Regions from separate parts of the Mycobacterium sp. NGS29 genome, predicted to be linked through region 3. Evidence: riboswitches for the same ligand, from Rfam matches in the RefSeq annotation. Region 3 holds a riboswitch; each other region holds the start of a gene.
The links. Region 3 has a riboswitch for cobalamin ahead of gjpA (outer membrane porin GjpA). Riboswitches for the same ligand answer to the same signal wherever they lie in the genome.

Region 1 (2,262 bases), on a different contig from region 3:
ACCTCTGAACCCAGGTCACCCATCAGGTAGCCGAACGCATCCATATGCGCGCCCACACCCGTACCGGTCGTCGTCGGCGGCGCGGCGGCCGACGGCGGCGTTGCGGGCGCAGAAGTCGAAGCCGTCAGCTGAAACGGAGAATGTGGTGCGCCGGGGGTGGAGGGCGGCGCACTCGGCGCCAGCGTGGCTAGCGCGGGTGCGGTGGGCACGGCGATTACCGGCGGCGGCGCCACCGCAGCGAGCGCCATCAAACCTTTGACGCCCACGGGCGCCAGCACCGCACCGGCCGCCAGCGGCACCAATGGCGCGGTGAGCAGCGGAACGATCGCCATAGTCAGCGCAAGAGTGCTCTCCAGCGTGGTTTTCAACAATGCGATGGTGTCGGTGATTACCGTGCCGAAGATCTCGACGGTGACAAACATGATGGTGAAGCCGATCGTCAACGGATTGCCCGATGCGAACGCTGCGGTGAGATCAAGTGCGACAAAAGAGAACATCTGCGACAGCAGCGCCACATAGGTGCCGATGTCCATCGGGTAGCCAATCGCGAACGCGATGTTGAGCGGACTGAGATAGGTCAGCGGGTTGCCCAGAATGATCAGGTAAGGGTCGAACCCGCTGAACATGGCCTGGAGGAATGGGATGCTCGTCATCCAGTCGACGAGCGGCTGAATCACGTTGTTGTAGAACGCGGTATACATCTGCCACACCCATTGCAGGAATTGCTCCAACGGGTTGGCCGTCGTTGCCGCTTCGGCCGCAGCCATTGCGTCCGCCTTCACAATCTGCGGAGCCGGGCCGGTCTGCGGCGTGGCAGCGACGGCCGCATCGGACACCGCCTGGTAGGTGCCCATTATTGTCGCGGCTTGAATCCACATCCGCGCATAGTCTGCTTCATTGAGCGCGATCGGAATGGTGTTGACGCCGAAGAAATTCGTTGCGGTCAGCACCGCATGGACGGTGTGGTTGACGGCCAGCTCCGCCAGGGTCGGCATTGCTGCCAGGGCGGTCGTGTAAGCGACAGCCGTGGATTCCTGCGCAGCAGCGGTGGCGGCGCTGTCGGCACTGGCTTGTGTCAGCCACGCCAGATACGGCGCATGGGCAGCCACGTAGGCGGCGGTGGTCGGACCTTCCCAGGCTGCGGCCGTCACGCCGGCCAGCACGGCGGACAATTCGTCAGCCGCTTCGGTGTAGGTGACGCTGAGCGCAGTCCACTCGGCCGCGGATGCCTGCACCGGGCCGGGCCCGGGGCCGCTGCTCAGCAGCGCCGAATGCACTTCCGGCGGCGAGGCCAGCCAGATCGGGGCAGTCATCGACGTTCCTTCGGTACGACGGGATGCCCGCCGCCATCCTGGGACGTCCCGCCGCCGGAACGACTACGTTCCAGCAAAGACCATACGCCCAATCCACGAGGCGACGCGCACCGGGCGCGACGCGTCCGGTGCAACTGGCAGGTCTTCGGACTCGCAGTCACGCATCGCGAATGCGATGCACCTACTGACCGTCGCTTCCCGGTCCGGGCTAGTGGACCAGTGCTTAAGACGGTGGTCGTTCCTGCATACCGCTGCGGGACAGTCCTGGAATCACACCAGGTTCCCTCTTGTGGCGAACCTGGAATGAGCGTTCGCCGCTCGATGCCGACGAAGGTAACGATGTCGCCAGCAAACCAGCTGCAGCCACAATTTTACTCGGCCCCCAGGTAGCGAGATGAGTGACTTGAGTCACCGGCTGCGCTGGGTCCGCTGACGCGCGCATCCGGCGGCGGTGGCATGCTCGTGCTGATGTCAGGTCTGCTGGTGGCAGGTACGACGAGTGACGCGGGGAAGAGCACCGTCACCGCCGGTCTGTGCCGTGCCCTGACCCGGCGCGGGGTGCGGGTGGCGCCCTTCAAAGCGCAGAACATGTCCAACAACTCGATGGTCTGCACGGGTCCGGACGGGGCGGGTGCGGAGATCGGGCGGGCCCAGTGGGTGCAGGCCCTCGCGGCGAAGGCGGCACCTGAGCCCGCGATGAATCCGGTCCTGCTCAAGCCGGGCAGCGACCACCGCAGCCACGTGGTGTTGCTGGGCAGACCGTGGGGCGAACTGGACTCGGCGGACTGGTTCGACGGACGCCGGGCGCTGGCCGAGGCGGCACACCTTGCGTTCGACGACCTCGCCGGCCGTTACGACGCGGTCGTCGCCGAAGGGGCTGGCAGCCCGGCCGAAATCAACCTGCGCGCAGGAGATTACGTGAACATGGGGCTGGCTCGGCACGCGGGAC
Region 2 (2,262 bases), on a different contig from region 3:
ATTCAACTCGCGTGGATGCGTCAGTCTCCGCCCCGCGACGCGGTCAACCCGGGTTGGTCCTACACGACCCGGTTGCGTCAGATGAAATCGCTGCTCTCCGAAGGCATCCGGTCTGCAGAGATCGGCCTCGAGGCGCCGTCGGCCACCATGTTGGCGCGCTGCGTCATCGGCATGCAGTGGATACCGGAGAACATCCTGCGCGAGGTGGGCACCCGCACGTCGCTCATCCTGGCGCGGGACACCGTGTTGCGCGGGGTCGCGGTGCGCGGCAAGTAGACCAGTCATCCGTTTCGGGTGCCACGCGTAACGTCGACGTCATGGCGAACATCATCATCATCGGCGGCCACGGCAAGGTCGCATTGCAGCTGGCCCGAATCCTGACCGAGCGTGGCGACCAGGTGACCTCGATCGTCCGCAATCCCGGCCACACCAGCGACGTTGCGGACACCGGTGCCGAACCGACCACGGCCGACATCGAGGAGCTCGGCACCGACGACATTGCCGGCCTGCTGGCGGGACACGACGCCGTCGTCTTCGCCGCCGGGGCCGGTGGCGGCGACGCGGCGCGCACCTATGCCGTGGACCGCGATGCCGCGATCCGGGTGATCGACGCGGCAGCGCAGGCCGGCGTCAGCCGGTTCGTCATGGTGTCCTACTTCGGCGCCGGGGCGAACCACGGTGTGCCTGAGGATGACTCGTTCTTCGCCTACGCCAAGGCCAAAGCGGCCGCGGACGAACACCTGCGCGCCACCGACCTGGACTGGACCGTGCTGGGACCGGGCCGACTCACCGAAGACCCGGGAACCGGGCGCATCGCGATAGGCGAAGCCAAAGGATCGGTAGCGCGGGCCGACGTGGCAGCCGTCGCCGCCGCCGTCCTCGCCGACGACTCGACAATCGGCCGAACCGTCGAGTTCAACAACGGCGACGTCCCGATCGCCGAAGCGCTGGCGACCTGAAGATCGCGCACAGAGTAGCCTTGGCGACGCAGCTGGTCTGCCGTCGTCGCACCTGTGGCGCCGGCATCGAGCGAGGCCTTGATGGCTCGCGAGAGGGAATCCGGTGAGAATCCGGAACTGTCCCGCAGCGGTATGCAGGAACGACCGCCGTCTTTGACAAGCACTGGTCCCGAGAACGGACTGGGAAGCGACGGCCAGTAGGAGCACCACCCGGTGCGCGCCTGTGAGTCCGAAGACCTGCCAGCTGTGCCGGACGCGCCGCGTTCGGCGGCACATCGCCTCGTGGAATGGGCGTTTGGCCGGGGCCGTTGCGGTTGATGCATGCCGTAACGCGATCGGTTGCGCGTCCGCGGGCGGTGTCCACACCGTCGAATCCGAAGGACCAGCTCGTGACCGCACCAACTTCTCCGAAATTCACCGCCACCATTACCGGCTCCCCCCGCATCGGCCCGCGCCGCGAACTCAAGCGCGCAACCGAGGGCTACTGGGCCGGCCGCACCAGCCGATCCGACCTGGAGTCGGTCGCCGCGTCGCTGCGCCGCGACACCTGGACTCAGCTGGCCGCCGCCGGCCTGGACTCGGTGCCGGTGAACACGTTCTCCTACTACGACCAGATGCTCGACACCGCGGTCCTGCTCGGCGCGCTGCCGGCCCGCGTCAGTGGGGTCTCCGACGAGCTGGACCGCTACTTCGCGGCGGCGCGCGGCAACGACGACATCTCGCCGCTGGAAATGACCAAGTGGTTCGACACCAACTACCACTATCTGGTCCCTGAGATAGGCCCGTCCACCCGGTTCGGGCTGCACCCCCACAAGGTGCTCGCCGAGCTGAAGGAAGCCCACGAGCTGGGCGTCCCCGCGCGTCCCGTCATCATCGGTCCGGTCACGTTCCTGCTGCTCAGCAAGGCCGTAGACGGCGCTACGGCTCCGATCGAACGATTGCAGGAACTGGTGCCGATCTACGCCGAACTGCTGGCGCTGATCGCCGACAGCGGCGCCCAATGGGTCCAGTTCGACGAGCCCGCCCTGGTCACTGACATCTCCCCCGACGCTCCGGCACTCGCGGAGGCGGTCTACAACGCTCTGGGTGGAGTGGCCCACCGGCCGTCGATCTACGTCGCCACCTACTTCGGCAACCCGGGCGCGTCGCTGGCAGGGCTGGCCCGCACACCCGTCGAGGCCATCGGCGTCGACCTGGTCTACGGCGCTGACACGGGGATCGCGGCCGTTCCAGAACTGGCCGACAAGACGCTGGTGGCCGGCGTGGTGGACGGCCGCAACATCTGGCGCACGGACTTGCAGTC
Region 3 (2,262 bases):
GTGGACCGTATCGTGGTCCACCTCGCACCCTGGCTGGAACCGGAACCAATCTGCTGGGCGATCAACAATGTCCGGATCAGGGTGGCGCCCGGCTACATCGACGGCCCTGCGGCCCTTGATGTTCGGATCGCGGCGGTCGTGACGTGCGTCGACTCGTCGCGGTGGCTGCGCCAGGTTCTGGGTGAGGGCGAATTAGACGACGGACGTACCGAGGCGCAGGTGGTGGTCGGACAGGCAGAATTCGCGGATGTCATCGTTCTCAGCGATGTGGAGCCAATCCTGGCCACGGTGCTGCGACGCTTGGCCCCCCGCGCACGGATCAGCTACGGAGCGAACAGAATTGAGCAGGTGCTCGCCGGCCTTGACAGTCGTGCGCGCCGGGGGCGAGACGATGATCCGCACGGCCCGTTGCTATCCGGGCAACCTCCCCTCGAGCCCACCGGCACCGTCCAACTTGTCGAGTTCAGCGCCCAGCGTCCGTTTCACCCCCAGCGTCTGTACGACCGCATGGAGCTGTTGCTGGAGGGAGTGATCCGAACTCGAGGTCGCTTGTGGCTAGCCGGTCAGGACCAGCAGGCGATGTGGCTGGAATCGGCGGGAGGTGGATGGCGGGTCGGTTCAGCAGGCAAGTGGCTCACTGCCATGACCGACGCGGAGTTGGCCGGCGTCGACGACGAACGCCGTGCCCTCGCCCAGTTGAGGTGGGACCCCCTGCACGGCGACCGGCACACGGCAATGACGATCCTGGTCTACAGCGCGGACTCCGGCGAAATCCTCGATGGTCTCGGCCGTGCTCTGCTCACCGACGACGAGCTCTGCTCCCCCGCTGCCTGGGACCGCTATCCAGATCCGTTCGGCGATTGGAGCGAAGACCTCACCGAAACCGCCGATTCTTTCGACGATATGGCCGCCATTCAGAACGCCGACCATCGAGCGAACTAGTTGCAACGAGGGCAATTAGGGGTGGCGCGGTAATCGCGACGGACGGACTCACACCGTGCCGCTGCGATGCCATCGCTCCGACGAGGTCACCGCCGTGGCAGCCGGGGCGGGCCTGCCTGTTCCATTGGGGGTCCCCGGCGTGTAACAATGTCGCCCGTACGGCGATGACGACGCAGGAAGCCGGTGCGAATCCGGCGCGGTGCCGCCACTGTCATCGGGGAGCGACCCTCACATGCCACGGCCATTTGGCTGGAAGGCGAGGCGAGCGGCGATCCGAGAGCCAGGAGACTCGTGTCATCGCATCCTGCTAACCCGGGGCGGAGCACCCCGGAGAAAGCCGCCACCTCAGATGCTGCGCGTCCTTTGCCACCTCCTGTGCGGTTGGCCGTACGACGCCTGTGCAAATTTCCGACCGGCGGTCACCGTACTGGCGAACGAATAAGGGAGAGCAAGCATGTCGTTTGTGACCGCAAGCGCGGATCTGATGCAGAGCGCAGCACAAGATCTGTCGGGTATCCGCCGAGCGCTCGCCGATGCCGCCGCGACGGTTTCGGGACCCACCACGGGAATCGCGGCCGCAGCCGAGGACGAGATCTCCATCGCGATCTCGTCGTTGTTCGAGAACTTCGGCCGGCAGTTCCAGTCGGTCAACTCACACGCGCTGGCGTTTCATACCGAGTTCGTCAGCTCGATGAATTCCAGCGTCGGGGCCTACACAAGTGCCGAGGTCGCCAACGCGCAGCAGAACCTGCTCGGCGCACTGGGCTCATCCCATGCACCCGCCGCCGCGACTGCCGTCGACCCGATCACCCGGTGGGAGCAGGTCGTCGCGACGACGGCGCAGAACGCCGAGACGGTGTTCGGAGCCTCGCGGGTCGGCCTGAACACGTTCACCGGTGGCATCAACCACCTCGTCACCAACCCCGCGGGCTTCTTTGCCAAGCTGCAGGCCGCTGCACAGGCGATACCCCTGGTCGGTGCCCCAAGAGACCTCGCACTCGCGGTCACCCAGCACACGCTTGGCGGTATCACCCAGACGATCTCCGACCCGGTGACGTACGTGCCCAACGCGCACAACGAAATCTATACCGGGCTGATCGAGAGTTTCCTCCCCGACGGGCCGGTGGGAGTAGTGCTCACTGAAGTCCTGAACTTCGCAGCTTCACCCTTGAGCGGCCTGCTCATGGGTGCCGTGGGTCCATTCGCAAGCCCCGGCGTCGCGCTGCTCAACAGCGCCGGCGGCGTCCTCGCCGATATCACCGGCGGCAATGTGACGGGGGCGCTCACCGGCCTGTTGAACACACCGGCCAACGTCGTTGA

Region 1: it holds a riboswitch for cobalamin, as region 3 does, so the genes downstream of both, AC5Y5Z_RS18290 (PPE family protein) here and gjpA (outer membrane porin GjpA) in region 3, are expected to answer to the same signal.
Region 2: it holds a riboswitch for cobalamin, as region 3 does, so the genes downstream of both, metE (5-methyltetrahydropteroyltriglutamate--homocysteine S-methyltransferase) here and gjpA (outer membrane porin GjpA) in region 3, are expected to answer to the same signal.

Annotation. Positions count from the first base shown of each region.
Region 1 is NZ_JCALDR010000014.1:801-3,062, forward strand. Features, by position in the region: gene AC5Y5Z_RS18290 (PPE family protein) at 1-1,313, opposite strand, end outside; cobalamin riboswitch at 1,433-1,650, opposite strand; gene AC5Y5Z_RS18295 (cobyric acid synthase) at 1,782-2,262, shown strand, end outside.
Region 2 is NZ_JCALDR010000014.1:7,485-9,746, reverse strand. Features, by position in the region: gene AC5Y5Z_RS18315 (TetR/AcrR family transcriptional regulator) at 1-276, shown strand, start outside; gene AC5Y5Z_RS18310 (NAD(P)H-binding protein) at 318-959, shown strand; cobalamin riboswitch at 1,025-1,218, shown strand; gene metE (5-methyltetrahydropteroyltriglutamate--homocysteine S-methyltransferase) at 1,277-2,262, shown strand, end outside.
Region 3 is NZ_JCALDR010000001.1:235,699-237,960, reverse strand. Features, by position in the region: gene mrf (ribosome hibernation factor-recruiting GTPase MRF) at 1-942, shown strand, start outside; cobalamin riboswitch at 1,071-1,253, shown strand; gene gjpA (outer membrane porin GjpA) at 1,397-2,262, shown strand, end outside.